DNA from 3 places in the Microbulbifer elongatus genome. Region 1 is predicted to be linked to each of the others. Evidence: predicted binding sites of a transcription regulator. Region 1 holds the regulator's gene; each other region holds the start of a gene.
The links. Region 1 encodes PhoB, which activates phosphate uptake and scavenging genes when phosphate is short. Its sites were predicted from a motif close to TGTCATAAANNTGTAACA; they were not measured.

Region 2: a site for PhoB is predicted at 1,741-1,758, ahead of ppk1 (polyphosphate kinase 1). Genes of this name have one in related genera too.
Region 3: a site for PhoB is predicted at 2,785-2,802, ahead of LRR79_RS11065 (porin). Genes of this name have one in related genera too.

The regions. Positions count from the first base shown of each region.
Region 1 covers NZ_CP088953.1:836,573-841,467, reverse strand. Annotated here, with positions in the region: gene LRR79_RS03440 (dicarboxylate/amino acid:cation symporter) at 1-228, opposite strand, end outside; gene LRR79_RS03435 (chorismate--pyruvate lyase family protein) at 554-1,129, shown strand; gene ubiA (4-hydroxybenzoate octaprenyltransferase) at 1,159-2,058, shown strand; gene phoB (phosphate regulon transcriptional regulator PhoB) at 2,189-2,893, shown strand; gene phoR (phosphate regulon sensor histidine kinase PhoR) at 3,119-4,438, shown strand; gene traF (conjugal transfer protein TraF) at 4,504-4,895, opposite strand, start outside.
Region 2 covers NZ_CP088953.1:1,460,065-1,464,959, reverse strand. Annotated here, with positions in the region: gene ppk1 (polyphosphate kinase 1) at 1-1,592, opposite strand, end outside; gene LRR79_RS05870 (Ppx/GppA phosphatase family protein) at 1,768-3,270, shown strand; gene LRR79_RS17290 (protein adenylyltransferase SelO family protein) at 3,267-3,650, shown strand; gene LRR79_RS05860 (DUF2147 domain-containing protein) at 3,726-4,139, shown strand; gene LRR79_RS05855 (Lcl C-terminal domain-containing protein) at 4,175-4,895, opposite strand, start outside.
Region 3 covers NZ_CP088953.1:2,705,876-2,710,770, reverse strand. Annotated here, with positions in the region: gene LRR79_RS11075 (MotA/TolQ/ExbB proton channel family protein) at 1-9, opposite strand, end outside; gene LRR79_RS11070 (DNA internalization-related competence protein ComEC/Rec2) at 122-2,524, opposite strand; gene LRR79_RS11065 (porin) at 2,874-3,806, shown strand; gene LRR79_RS11060 (M16 family metallopeptidase) at 4,027-4,895, shown strand, end outside.

The DNA.
Region 1 (4,895 bases):
CGCACAGGCCCCGCAGATCAGCGACACCAGCACCAGCGGTACCACCATCAGCTTCAGCGATGCAATAAAGATTCGCCCGATAATGTCGAACAGGCCATTGGTGAGGTAGTTATTGATGAAGTCAGTAACCGTCGCACCCAACACCTGGCTGGAATTGAGTACATTGAACAACAGGCCAAGCAAGATCCCCGTGATCATGGCCAGTACGATTTTTTTGGTAAGCCCCATGGTCCGTCCTGTTAACGCGCACTTTGCAGTGGCAAATCATTATTTAGGTCGTAATGAATACTGAATTCGATGCGAAGGCGGTGATAGCGGTAGACCTTTGTGAGACCTTCCGCGAGAGGGACCTCGCGGAAGAGCCCCCACGGATGGGTTTACGGCGGGTCTCACAAAGGTCTACCGCTAGCGCCGCCGCCACTGAATAAATTCGAGCGAGCGAATGCGCCACTATATCTACCCCACCCCGAACGGGCAAAGCGAGTTCCCCTCGTGCCTGCCTCAGGTACAATGCGGTTAATTCAAACCAGCATAACCCCGCGCGGAGTCTGCGTTGTACCACTCCCCCTTTGAGGCCATCGGCGACTGGCACCCACAACCCCTCGAAAGCCTGCACGGCCACACCCCGCCGGATCACCTCCTGCCCTGGCTGCAGCACCCCGGATCCCTCACCGCCGCCCTCAAACATCTGAGCCACGGCGAGTTTAGCGTACAAATACTCCACCAGGGCTGGCACACCCCGAACCTCGAAGAGCGCCGCGCCCTCAACCTCAAGGAACGCACCCGCGCCCTCATCCGCGAAGTCCTCCTCTACGGCAATAGCGAACAACCCTGGGTCTACGCCCGCAGCGTCCTCCCCGAGCGCACCCTCGCCGGCAAATCCCGCTACCTGCGCAGCCTCGACAACCGTCCCCTCGGCGAACTCCTGTTCAGCCAGCCGGACATCCGCCGTGGCCCCATCGTCCTCAACCAGCTCAAACGCAACCCCCAGTGCCAGCTGGCCGAGCTGAACCAGAGCGACACCCGCGCCTGGGGCCGCCGCTCCACCTTCTGGCTGCACGACAAACCCCTGCTGGTTGCAGAGACCTTCCTCAGCGGGTTCAATCCCCACAAACCGCCACTCACCTGAATCCGCAAGGAAAGAATACGGGAAACACCATGCAAGCCATTCGCCAACAGCTTCAACAGCGATTCGCGCAGCACTGGCCCAGTGTGCAGCCCTACTGGCAACTGGCACGGCTCGACAGGCCCATTGGTTCCCTGCTGCTGCTCTGGCCCACCTGGGCCGCCCTGTGGATCGCCGCTGAAGGCTGGCCCGGGCTGCACCTGTTTGTGGTGTTTACTCTCGGTGTGATTCTGACCCGCGCCGCCGGCTGCGCCATCAACGACTTTGCCGACCGCAATATCGACGGCCATGTAAAGCGCACCAACCAGCGCCCCTTGGCCACCGGCGCCGCCACCCCCAGAGGTGCGATTATTCTGTTCGCCAGCCTGATGCTGCTGGCGTTCCTGCTGGTCCTCACCACCAACAGACTCACCGTTCTGTTATCGCTACCCGCACTGGCGCTCGCCTTCTGTTACCCCTTCGCCAAGCGCTATACCCACCTGCCACAGGTGGTACTGGGGTCAGCGTTCAGCATGGGTATTCCCATGGCCTTTGCCGCAGTCACCAATCAAGTGCCGGCGGTGGCCTGGGTACTGTTTACCGCGAACCTTCTGTGGACCGTGGCCTACGATACCTTCTACGCCATGGTGGACCGGGATGACGACCTGAAGATCGGGGTGAAATCCACCGCCATTCTGTTCGGAGACATGGACCGGGTGATGACCGGCTGCCTGCAGGGCATGGTGATCCTCGCTCTGTTGATGCTCGGAGGGCGCGCGGATATGGGCCCTCTGTATTACGGCGGTGTTGCGGTCGCTGCCGGGCTGTTTTGCTACCAGCAGTGGCTGATTCGCGAACGGCAACGAGAAGCCTGCTTCAGGGCCTTCCTGAACAACAACTGGGTCGGAATGGCGATTTTCCTGGGTATTTTTTCTCATTATCTGTGGAACTAGGCGCACGGAGCGCCGTGCAGGCCAGGCTTCCCGTACGGCTGTCATATTTTTGTCACCAAAGTGACGTTAAATGGCCACTCTAGAATAGTCAGTTAAGTGACAAACACTTCAGTTAGGGTATGGCAGGCCGATGCACAGCAAAACGATCCTCATAGTCGACGACGAAGCCCCGGTGCGGGATATGTTACGGGTGGCACTGGAGATGGCGGATTATCGTTGTCTCGAGGCGGAAAACGCTCAGGCGGCCCACGCGCTGGTAATCGATGAGAAACCGGATCTGATTCTGCTGGACTGGATGCTGCCGGATGTTTCCGGTGTGGAGCTGGCCCGCCGCCTGAAGCGGGATGAACTGACCTCTTCCCTGCCTATCATTATGCTCACCGCCAAGGGTGAGGAAGACCACAAGATCAAGGGTCTCGAGACCGGTGCGGACGATTACATTACCAAGCCGTTTTCACCCCGCGAACTGGTTGCACGCCTGAAGGCGGTGTTGCGCCGCGCGGGCCCGAGCACGCCGGAGGAGCCGCTGACGGCGGGTGGCCTGGTGCTGGATCCGATCAGCCACCGGGTGACCATCAATGGCAATCCGGTTGATATGGGGCCAACGGAGTTCCGCCTGCTGACGTTTTTCCTGAGCCATCAGGAGCGCGCTTATACCCGTACCCAGTTGCTGGACCACGTGTGGGGTGGCAACGTGTATGTGGAAGAGCGCACCGTGGATGTTCACATTCGCCGCCTGCGCAAGGCCCTTACTGTGGATGGCCACGAGCGCTACATCCAGACCGTGCGCGGCACCGGCTACCGCTTTTCTGTACAGACCGCTGAAAGGGTGTAACCTACACCCAAGAATTGTAGAGGGCTCCGTAGCGGGTCCTGTGGCGGTCGAGCACCGGGTAAGGGTTTTTGAAACCGCTGTAAATACGTCCCTGTACGCTGCGTCGGCGACGTCCATGTCGCCGACGCTTTCAAAAACCCTTACCCGGCACTCGACCTTCGCTTTGAACCTCGGTAGTTTTTCAAATATCAGGTTTACCTACCCCAAATAGATGGCCGAACCATCATGCTCGATCGCAGTATTGGCGAGTTATCCCGCTTTATCATTATCGCCCTGGGCACCACCATTCTTGGTTTTGCCAGCGGCCACTGGTGGCTGGCACTGTGCGCCGGTCTGGCCGCCTATGTTTTCTGGCTGCTGTGGCAGCAGAATCAATTTGACCGCTGGCTCGCCAACGGCCGTCGTGGCCCGGCGCCAACCAATTTTGGCGTGTGGGGAGATATCACCGACGATTTCTACCGCATGCAGCGCCGCCACCGCCGAGAAAAGCAGAAGCTGCACGCAATGCTGCGGCGGGTGCAGGACAGTACCAGTGCACTGCGCGAGGGTATCGTGGCGCTGGAGGATGAGGGCAACCTGGCCTGGTGGAACCCGGCGGCGGGGCAGATGCTGCGCCTGCAGGGGGACGACGCGGGTCAGCCGCTGGTCAATTTCGTACGTGATCCGCGCTTTGTGGAGCATATGTATGAGCGCATGGGCGGCGGTAAGGAGACCAACCCGCAACCGATTACCCTGCCGGCGCCGGGAGATGATACGCGCATTCTGCAGATGGAGGTGACGCGCTTCGGTCAGGATGAAGCGCTGGTGATCGTGCGGGATATTACCCGGCTGCATAATCTGGAGCAGATGCGTCGGGATTTTGTCGCCAACGTATCCCACGAGCTGCGCACGCCACTGACGGTGATCGCCGGCTATCTGGAGACACTGCAGGCCAGCGGCCAGGCGCCGCGGAATTGGGAGCGGCCTTTGGGGCAGATGAGTGACCAGACGGTGCGCATGACCAGCCTGGTCAACGACCTGTTGCTGCTGGCGCGGCTGGAGACATCCGAGCGCGACAGCGGACGAGATCGGGTTTCCGTGCGGGAGCTGATGGAACGGGTGGCCGGGGAGGCGCGTTCACTGAGTGGTGAGCGCCATGAAATTTCCGTGGCCTGTGAAGAAGACTGTACGATTACCGGTGATGCCGGTGAACTGCACAGCGCCTTTGCCAACCTAGCGTTCAACGCGGTGAAGTACAGTCCGGACGGCGGCCCGATCGAGATGCGCTGGCATACCGATGGCAACGGCGGGCATTTCTCCGTAAAAGATGCGGGTATCGGTATCGATCCCATGCATATTCCCCGCCTGACCGAACGCTTTTACCGGGTGGATGCCGGCCGCTCCCGGGAAAGTGGCGGCACCGGCCTGGGCCTCGCCATCGTCAAACACGTGTTACTGCGCCACAGCGCCAATATGACGGTGACCAGTGTGCCCGGGCGCGGCAGTACCTTCACCCTGAATTTCCCGACCCAGAAACTGACCCAGACCAGTTCTGAAGCGAGCTGAAGTTAAGAAACAGAAAAGGGGCCCTCGGGCCCCTTTTCTGTTTCAACCTGCCCGGTACTCGGACTCTACAGTTCGAGACCAAACTGCAGTGCCATCCCCAGTGTGTCTTCAGAGGATTTGATTGCCGACAGGTGGAAGTGCACCACGTCAAACGGGCTAAAGCCGATACCGGCAGTCAGTGCGCCATCGTAGGTGCCCTTGATATCGTGGCGGTAACCCACGCGCAGCTGGGCCCAGTCAAACAGATCCGCTTCCGCGCCCAGACGCACTACCTGCACTTCACCGGCGCCGTCGAACAGCTCCACCGCATTCAGATCGGCATCCGCCAGCAAAGTGAACACCTCGCCGGTATATCCCACACCCGCGGTCAGCTGCGGATCCAGCTGGATCTCCACACCACCCTGAACGGTGTCGTATTCCTGGGCGATGGCATTGCGCAGGGAAACACCGCCCTGCA
Region 2 (4,895 bases), 620 kb from region 1:
TTGATGAATATCTCTGCGGTTTGACCGGCGGCCGCCGCAGCGATCTCGCGCTCGATCGCCGCCAGAATATTGGGGCGATTGCTGTGGGGTGAACTCCAGATATGGCTGTACGCCGGCTGCAGATGCGGCTGCCGGATAAAGTCGAATACCTGGTATGCATCCTGCCCCAGGTTGCCATCGCTGGTGAGCAGGCTGAAGTCGCAGTAAAAACGCGCCGTGCTCTCGTTGAAATTTCCGGTGCCAAAATGGCTGTAGTAACGATCGCGCCCGTTCTCTTCACGCACGATGGAAATCAACTTGCAGTGCACCTTCAATCCCGGCACCCCGTAGATCACCTCCACCCCGGCATCGCTCAGTTCGTTGGACCAGTGAATATTCGCCTGCTCGTCGAAGCGCGCCTGTAATTCCACCACCGCGGTCACCTGTTTCTGGTTGCGCACCGCATTGACCAGCGCCGCCACCACACGGGAATTTTTGGCCACCCGGTACAGATTGATGCGGATCTCCCGCACCTTGGGGTCGATGGCGGCCGAGGCCAGCAACTTGGTGATTACCCGGAAGTCGTGATAGGGGTAATAGCAGAGCCGGTCTTTCTCATTGAGCCAGTCGAAAATATTGGCACTGTCCGGCAGTGTCGGCAAAGGCTTGATCGCGCGATAGGTATGTTGCTTGCTGTCCGCCGGAAAGCTCATGAAGTCTTTGGAGTTGTGGTAGCGGCCGCCGGGCGTATAGCTGTCGTAACGGCCCATCTTGAGCTTTTTCTTGATCAGCTGCAGCAGCACTTCCGGCATGGTGGAGTCATACACCAGGCGTACCGGTTCAGCCTGCTTGCGCTTTTTGAGTGACTTGGCCACCCGGTCGACAATGTTCTGGGTAACATGCTCACCGAGTTCCAGCTCTGCATCGCGACTGATTTTAAATGTGTACGCTGCCGCCTTTTCGATGGGCAGCACATTGCGAAACACATCCACCAGACAGGCGCGGATGACATTGTCGAGCACGATATACACTTTCTCGTGCTTTTTTTCCCGGTGGGGAATGGCGATGAAACGGGGCAGAATATCCGTCGGAATTTCCAAGGCGGCAAAGCGCAGACTACCGTCTTCAAGCTCCAGATAAATTCCGAAGTAAATACTCGCTTCATTCAGCAACGGCATGGTGTCCCGGTCGTCGATGAAAAAGGGTTCGAGCTCCGGCAACACCTCCCGATGGAAATACTCTTCCACATACTCGCGCTGACCATCGGTTAGCTGGCGCTCATTGATCAGATGGATATTGTGCTTGCCCAGATCTTTAAGCACCTTGGTGTAGGCATTACCGAAGCGCGCCTGCAGCCGCAATACCTTCTCGTTGATATTGCCCAGCAGCTCAGAAAATTCCTCTTTCTTTTTACTGCCCTTGGTAAAAGTGGCGAGGCGGCGGACATCGGCGACCCGAACCCGGTAGAATTCGTCCAGATTGTTGGAGAAGATGCCCAGGAAACGTACCCGCTCGATCATGGGCACGCTCTCGTCTTCCACCTCCTGCAGTACGCGGGCGTTAAAAGACAACCAGCTGAGTTCTTTGGGATAGACCGGAATATCGTTTGCCATACTCTCTACTGCTGTTTCGGTGGAGGGCGCATCAGCGCTGCCGTGTGCTTTGGCGGTCAAGCCTACCGGCAGCGCGTATTTATTCGGTTTCAATTGTGTGAACGTCCATTGAATCCATAGTTCAGAACGGCACATTTTGCTACATTTTTGTTACAGTGATTTGACAACGAAAACCATGACAACAGAGCCCACAACCGCCACTGCGCAGGAAGGTCCGAACGAACGCTACGCCGCACTGGATCTTGGATCCAACAGCTTCCACCTGTTGCTGGCAGAATTTCGCGATCAGCGCATGGTGCGCCTGCACACAGACCGCGCCATGGTAAGACTGGCGGAGGGGTTGGACGCCGAGCGCAATCTCGATCCCGTGGTCGCCGAGCGCGCACTGGAGGCCCTGCGGCGTTTCGCACCGGTCATCCAGGATCTGCCCCTCGACAGTGTGCGCGTCGTTGGCACCAACACCCTGCGTGCGGCCAGCACCCGCGCCGATGGTTTCCTCGAATCCGCCGAGGCCATCCTCGGTGCCCCCATCGAGATTATTTCCGGCATTGAGGAAGCGCGCCTGATCTACTCCGGTGTGATGGCGGCGGCAGTAGGCCCCACGCGGTTGCGCTGCGTCATCGACATTGGCGGCGGTTCCACCGAACTGGTACGCGGTCTAGAAACGCCGCGACAGCTGCAGAGTGTCGGCATGGGTTGTGTGGCGTTTAACCGGCGTTTTTTTGACAGTGGCAAAATCGACAACGGCAAACACAACAACTTTGTGCGCGCCCGACGCGCAGCCCAGGCAGAGCTGCAGGAACTACAACACATGGCGGACGACGCACTGGTGGTGGGAGCATCCGGTACCGTCAAATCGGTCGCCCGGGTACTCAACGATGGCGAGCTGCTGCCGATTCTGCGGGAGGATATTGACGCCCTGGCGGACAAGGTCGCACGCTTCAAAACCGTTGACGCGATCGAGCTGCCCCATCTCGACCCGGAGCGCCGCCCCGTGTTTGCCGCCGGCCTCGCCATCCTGCATGGCATTTTCCGTGAACTGGATATTCAGGAAATGCACATCTCTCCCTATGCGATCCGCGAGGGGATCGTGCACGACCTCGCCGGTCGCGCCGCCGGTGGCGATCGCCGCGCGGACACCGTCGCCAACCTGATGGAGCGCGGTGAAATCGATCGCGAGCAGGCAAGGCGTGTGGCTCATACCGCGTTGCAATTTTTTGGCCAGCTCAACCCACATGCGTTGCTCGGCCAGCGTCGCCTGCTGCAGTGGGCCGCAGATCTGCACGAGATCGGACTGTCGCTGTCCCACAGCAGCTTCCGCAAACTGGGTGCCTACATGATCGAACACGCGGATATGGCGGGCTTCAGCAAAAGCGAACAGGAAAATCTCGCCTACCTGGTGCGCAACCAACGCGGCGACATCAAATCCGTACAGGAGCACTACGGATTTCACCCCAATAACGACCTGCTCCTGTGCCTGCGTCTGGCTTGCATCGTGCACAGGGATCACGTGGACCGGGCCATTGATGGCCTGCACCTGTCTGCGGAAGGGCCCGGTTACCGGCTACAGGCACCTGGCGACTGGCTGTATCAGTTTCCCGCTATCGAGGACCTGCTGTATATGGAAATCGATTGCTGGGAAAGCAAAAACATCAAACTGACCCTGAGTTCCCCGTGACGACAGGGACCCCGCTGAGCAGGTTGCACCTGCACCACCACTACGCTGACCTGGGTCCGGAACTCGGCGCCCCCACGGCGGTGAACGCTGGGCTACACCTGAAAGGCGCAGGCAAACCCCCCTATTCCCGTTTCGGGGATGGGCGCGCCGTTCTGCGTTCCACCATCCGCGAGTATCTCGCCGGCGAAGCCCTCACCGCACTCGGTATTCGTAGCACCCGCGCCCTCAGTATCGCGGGCAGTAGTGAGCCCGTCGCCCGGGAGACCATGGAAGCGGGCAAGGTGGACTACACACGGTTTTTCCGTGCACTGTTCCGTTGTGTGGTGCGCTGTCGGGAAGAAGTACTCATCACCCATGGCAAGCCGGAACATCTACACTAAAGTTGAAGTCCCAATGCTGATGTGACCACAAAAAATGTTATGGTCACACTCCGATCAATAGCGATGGATCTCCCCATGAAGACACTGATTACTGCTGTTAGCGCCCTGCTTCTCTCCACCCAGCTGGCCTTTGCCGACGTGGTCGGTCGCTGGACCACCATTGACGATGAAACCGGCCAGAAAAAGTCGGTGGTGGAAATCTACGAACAGGGTGGCAAATACTACGGCAAGGTGGTGGACCTGCTGATGAAGCCGGATGACACCGTCTGTGAAGCCTGCCCGGGCCCCAACAAGGGCAAGAAAATTGTCGGCATGAATGTGATCACCGATATGGTGAAAAAAGGCAATGTGTACGAAGGCGGTCAGATTCTCGACCCGGCCAAGGGCAAAGTCTATGACTGCAAGATGTGGGAAGAAAACGGCAACCTGAAGGTACGCGGCTACCTGGGCTTCTTCTACCGTACCCAGACCTGGTATCCGGCGAAGTAGCCCCGGATTCTCCAAACCAGGCACCTTGGCGATTTTTACCGGGCGTCGCGCACCAGGCGGATTGCTTTGGGTTTTTCCCGCTCACCGTAGGTGAGCGCACCCGTGGCGAAATCCACATACCAGGAATAATGGGTATGAAAATTCGACGGTGATGACGACCAGACATCCTGTGCGGCGTTCGGGAAAAGTCCGCGATTGATCGCGGGGCCGGCACACTGCAGTTCGAGTAAGCTGCCCAGCTCGCGGATATTCGGCAGACGCCAATCGTCGTCGCCAGAGGCCGCGCCCTTCTTGTCGAGTGCCGTTGCATACGTCAGGGCTTCGGCCCAGTTGAGCGCCAGGGGTTCGCCCTGGTCGCAGGCTTCTCCCGCAACACCTTCCATACAGGCGCGCCAGATCAGGCCGGTTTCAGTGTCGGCCACGGAACCGTCTTCCTGTAGCCGATAGCGGGAAGTGGGGGCCGAGGAAGGAATCTGTTCGCGGTTACAGCCCTGAGCGGCCGACAGCGCCGGCACCGGAGCTGGATTGATGGCGTTTCCCCCTGGCTTCTCCGCCCAATCCCTGACCAGCCTGAGATGGTGGCCGTTGTTCCGAGGCATAGGCGCGGAGTAGCCGAACTGAAAATTCACCGCCCAGGCTCTCTGCTGCAATTCGGCGTCTGGCGAATGGCTCCAGTAAAAACCCACTTTGGTATTGGGAAAGTAGTGGGTGTCGATGGCGGGCGCACTGCGCCCGAAGTGCACCAGGCCGGAAAGC
Region 3 (4,895 bases), 1.9 Mb from region 1:
TTCTAACACGTTTGTGCCCCAGACTGCGTACGGGATTCTTATGGTTTATCAAGGGTTGTACAGAAGTATCCATCGCAACCCCGGTGCCTGGCCGAGCCATCCGGCACCACAGCGCCAAACTCTACCACAGCTCTGGGCGACGGCTAAGTGCCTGATTGTTATCTTTTTTGTTGCTGTGATGCCGATACCAAAAGCGGCCGCCATCACGCGCGCGCGCGATTTCCGGCGCGCCACCCCCCTCCCAGCGAAACTGAATGGCCCCATCATCCGCAGTGTTGAACAGGGTCGCGCCCGCGTCCCGGTATCTGGCAGACACCTCCGGGTGCGGATGGCCAAAGCGGTGCCTGTAGCCGGCACTGAACACGACACGGGCCGGCTGCGCCCATGCCACCAGCGCGGCAGAAGACGATGTACGCGAGCCGTGGTGGGGGGCGAGCAGCACATCGACGGGCGCCATGTGCGGGTACATTTCAGCCAATTGTGCTTCCACCTGACCGGGAATATCCCCCGTCAGTAGGATACGCACCTGATTCCACTGCAACAGGCCCACGCAACTGTGATCATTTTCCTCGCCATTCACTGCCGTGGAGCGCGGCCACAACCAGCGGATGGAGAGGTCGCCGTAGCTGGCGACGCGCCCGGCGACACACTGGTGGGAATCTATGTGGGTCGACAGACGCTTTGCAAGGTGACCGGGCGCCACCAGGTTCACCACCGATAACTGTTCCAGCACCCCGCGCAGTCCACCGGCATGATCCCGGTCCCCGTGGCTGACAATCACTGCATCCACCAGCTGGCGCCCCTGCGCCTGAAGGTAAGGAGCGACAATGCTCCCCCCCGCACTCCAGCCACTGGCGGTACTCGCGCCGGTATCGAAGATGAGGGTGCGCTCGGCCGTGGTCATCGATACCGCCAACCCCTGCCCTACATCCAGAACGGTCAGCTCAAACGAATCTGGCAGCGGCCGCTGCCAGCCAGTGCCTCCCAGCGCAACCACCGGAACCAGCAGCCAGCCCAACCCTCGCCCGGGGATACCCCGGGGCATGATCAGCAGCAGCCCGGCAAACGCGAGCAACAACAGTACCCAGCCCCCGGGCACCGGCAGCCCATGCCAACCGGGTGCCAACTGATTGGTGGTTTCGAGAAAGCGCAGCAGCCAGCCCAGCTGCAGATCTGCAAGGGTCCACAGGCTACTCGTCAGGGGCGCGAACGGGCACAGCGCACCCAATAGTATCAGCGGCAAAATGGTCAACCCGACCCACGGAATCGCGATCAGGTTCACGGCGAGTCCGGTGAGGCTTACGCCGTGAAAAATCAGCACTGAGGGGACCAGCAAACCGATCATAATGGCCCACTGGCTGCGCACCGCGTTTAACAACCAGCCCCCCACTGGCGCCGCGACCTCATCCACCGCCGCAGCCCCTACCCGCCCCTGAAAACGCAACAACAGGGCGGCGACGGCGACAAACGACAGCCAGAACCCCGCATTCAATACCGCCAGGGGCTGCCAGAACAGGATGCCACAGAGCGCAAGAGCCAACCCCAGCTGCCCATCGAACCGCCGCCGCAGCACCACAGCCGCCAGCGCGACCAGCGACATCAACAGTGCCCGCTGGGCAGACAGGGGGGCACCGCTGATCAGGGTGTAGGACAGCGCCCCGAGCGCACCCGCAGCGCCGGCCAGATACAGCGGGTTTCCGGACCACCGCCCGCCGAATACCCCCACGGAACGTCCGAATATACCGCCCAGCACAAAGAAGCAGCCGGCAACCATCCCCACATGCAGCCCGGAAATCGCCAGAAGATGTGCCGTTCCGGTGCTCTGCAGCAGCCTGCGCGTTTTCTCCGAGATACCACCACGGTCGCCGAGAAGCAGTGCGCTCAGCAGCGGTGCCTGAGGATACCGCGGCTGCCCCGACACCTCTGCCTTCAACTGGCGACGCAAGCCCTCCCGCAGGCGATCGATGCCATGGCCACTCGCCATAAGCGCCGGCTGCAGATCGCGATCGCGTACATACCCCGTGGCAAAAACCCCCTGCTCCAGTAACCAGGCCGCGTAGTCAAAGGTGTGAGGGTTGATACTGCCGCGCGGTTCCTTCACCCGCACCCGCATCCGCCAGCGACTGCCCGCCTGCAGGCGCTCGGCCTCCGCCGGGGTCATGCGGTACCAACCAAGCTGCAGCGTGCGATCGACAAAGCGGGCGTCTGCCCCGTCGATAACACGGGCGCGGAAACGGGCGTCGAGATAGCCGTTGGCGGACAGTGACGGTCTGCCGAAAAAAGAGACAGCCGGTGCACTTTGCGGCAAGGACACCACTTCCAGCACCAGAGTGTGATCAGTGCCGTGCAACTGCGGTGGAAGGCGCTGCTCCAGCGCCTGGTGATTGCACCAGAGTGCCCAAAAGGTACCAAGGAGGAACGACAGAGACAGTCCGGCCCAGCAGCCCGCTGCGCGACGCCAGACACCGGTCACGGTCAACAGCAAAGTGGCGCCGAGCAGGCACAGCAGTATTGTGCCGGCCACTTCCCGGCTTCCCGGTAAAACAGGCCAGAAGGCCACCTGCCCAATACCTGCGGCACAGATCCATAGGCCCGGCAATATTTTCGGGCGGCCGCCTGACTTAGCCCCTATCACTGGCATACCCGCGCCACCCATGCGCCATACAAGCTCTCCTGCTCATACCCTCTATCCCTGAGAAAAAGCCCCTCACTCAGCCCGGTTTACCTGACACACCTGTCAGAGCTGAAGCGGCCGCGTAACAATTTATTCACTTTATCTTCATCTTTCACATGTTTGTAACATTTCCGCAGCAAACTGCGCGCAACTCAAGAACACACAGCGTTCATTTTTAACAAACATTACGAGAGCCCCCATGAAAAAGACCGCCATGTCGCTCGCGCTGGTTGCAGTACTTCCCTCTTTCGCCAACGCGGAAATCTTTGGCTTTTACGGTAAAGCCAACGCGTCCTTTCAGTCCAACGACGAAGGTGACGGCGCAACGACCGACGTAAAAAGCAATGCCTCTCGCCTCGGTGTAAAAGGCGAGCTGCCCCTGGACAGTGGTATCAAGGGCATCTACAAAATGGAATACCAGGTCAACATGGATGGCGAAGGTGACACCTTCACTCAACGCAATATTTTTGCCGGGCTCGAAGGCGGCTTCGGCCAGGTCATCGGCGGTAAATTCGATACGCCGTTGAAGATTGCACAGAAGAAAGTAGATCTGTTCAACGACCTGGAAGGCGATATTAAAAGCCTGATCACCAAAAGCGACAACCGCGAATCCAACAATCTGCAATACACCACCCCATCCTTTGGTGGCTTCCATGTAGCGGCAGCTTACATCAGCAACAAGGACGCAGAAATTCTGGACGACGAGGGCGCACTGATCGACACCCGCGACAACGGTACTTCCGTTGCATTTGCGTACGATAACAACGGTGTCTACCTGGCCTACGCCTATGACATGGATGTAGAGGCCAATGACTGGAATGTTGCGCGTATGGTTGCGCAGTACAACTTTGGTAATGTGCAGGTCGGCGGGCTTTACGAAGAGCAGGAAAGAGCAGACAACAGTAAGCAGGACGGATGGATGACCTCTGTCGCTTACAAAATCAATAACTGGACCGCGAAGGCACAGTACGGCCAGTCTGATATCGTAAAGACCGATGGCGAAACATTCAGCCTTGGACTGGACTACAAGCTGTCCAAAGCTGCCAAGGTATTTACTTTCTACACCGATGAAACTGCCGCAGATAATTATGCGCGCAGCTACGTAGGCGTAGGCACAGAGTTCAAATTCTAATTCAGCAATCAGGCATGTTGTGAGGCGCCATACCGCTTCCATGCCCACCGCCACGCAAAAGGGGTACTACCGACCGGTAGTGCCCCTTTTGTTGCGTTCCAACTGAAGAATAGCGCGTCACGCAACCGGGGACACCGGGGTTACACCGGTATCGGTCGGGCACATTCCGCCGGCTGTGCTAGGATCGGAGATTCTGAAAATAAAAAGGTCTCCTACCATCATGCATCGCACAAAAATCGCACTGATTTTCGCATCCGCACTTCTGGTAGCCTGCAGCAAGGGCACCGATCCTGTATCCCCGCAGACCTCCGCCACCAGCGAAGCTTCTCCGGAGTCGGCTCAACAGGCCAGCTTGCCCGCCGGTATTACCCTGGTGGAAACCTTTGATGGCGATGGTGCCGAGATCGCCATCCCGTACAGCAAATACAAACTCGACAACGGTTTGACGATAGTCTTGCACGAAGACCATTCAGACCCTCTGGTGCACGTAGACGTCACCTACCATGTAGGCTCCAACCGGGAAGATCCCGGCCGCTCCGGCTTCGCCCACTTTTTCGAGCACATGATGTTCCAGGGCTCGGTCAATGTGGCGGACGAGGAACACTTCCGCATCATCACTGAAGCCGGTGGCAGCATGAATGGCACCACCAACACAGACCGTACCAATTACTACCAGACAGTACCCGCCAATCAACTGGAGACGGTACTCTGGCTTGAATCCGACCGCATGGGAGTATTCCTCGACGCGGTCACACAGGAAAAGTTTGAAGTCCAGCGCGCAACGGTAAAGAACGAGCGTGGTCAACGGGTGGACAACCGCCCTTACGGCCGCGCCCTGGAAACCATGTATGCCACCACCTACCCGGATGGTCACCCCTACTCCTGGCCGGTGATCGGCTGGATGGAGGATCTCGATCGCGCCGACCTCAACGACCTGAAACGCTTCTTCCTGCGCTGGTATGGTCCCAATAACGCCGTGCTCACCATCGGTGGTGACGTGGACAAAGCCAAAACCCTGGAATGGGTGGCCAAGTACTTCGGCCCCATCCCCGCCGGCCCGGAAGTGGAAAACCTGCCGAAACAACCGGC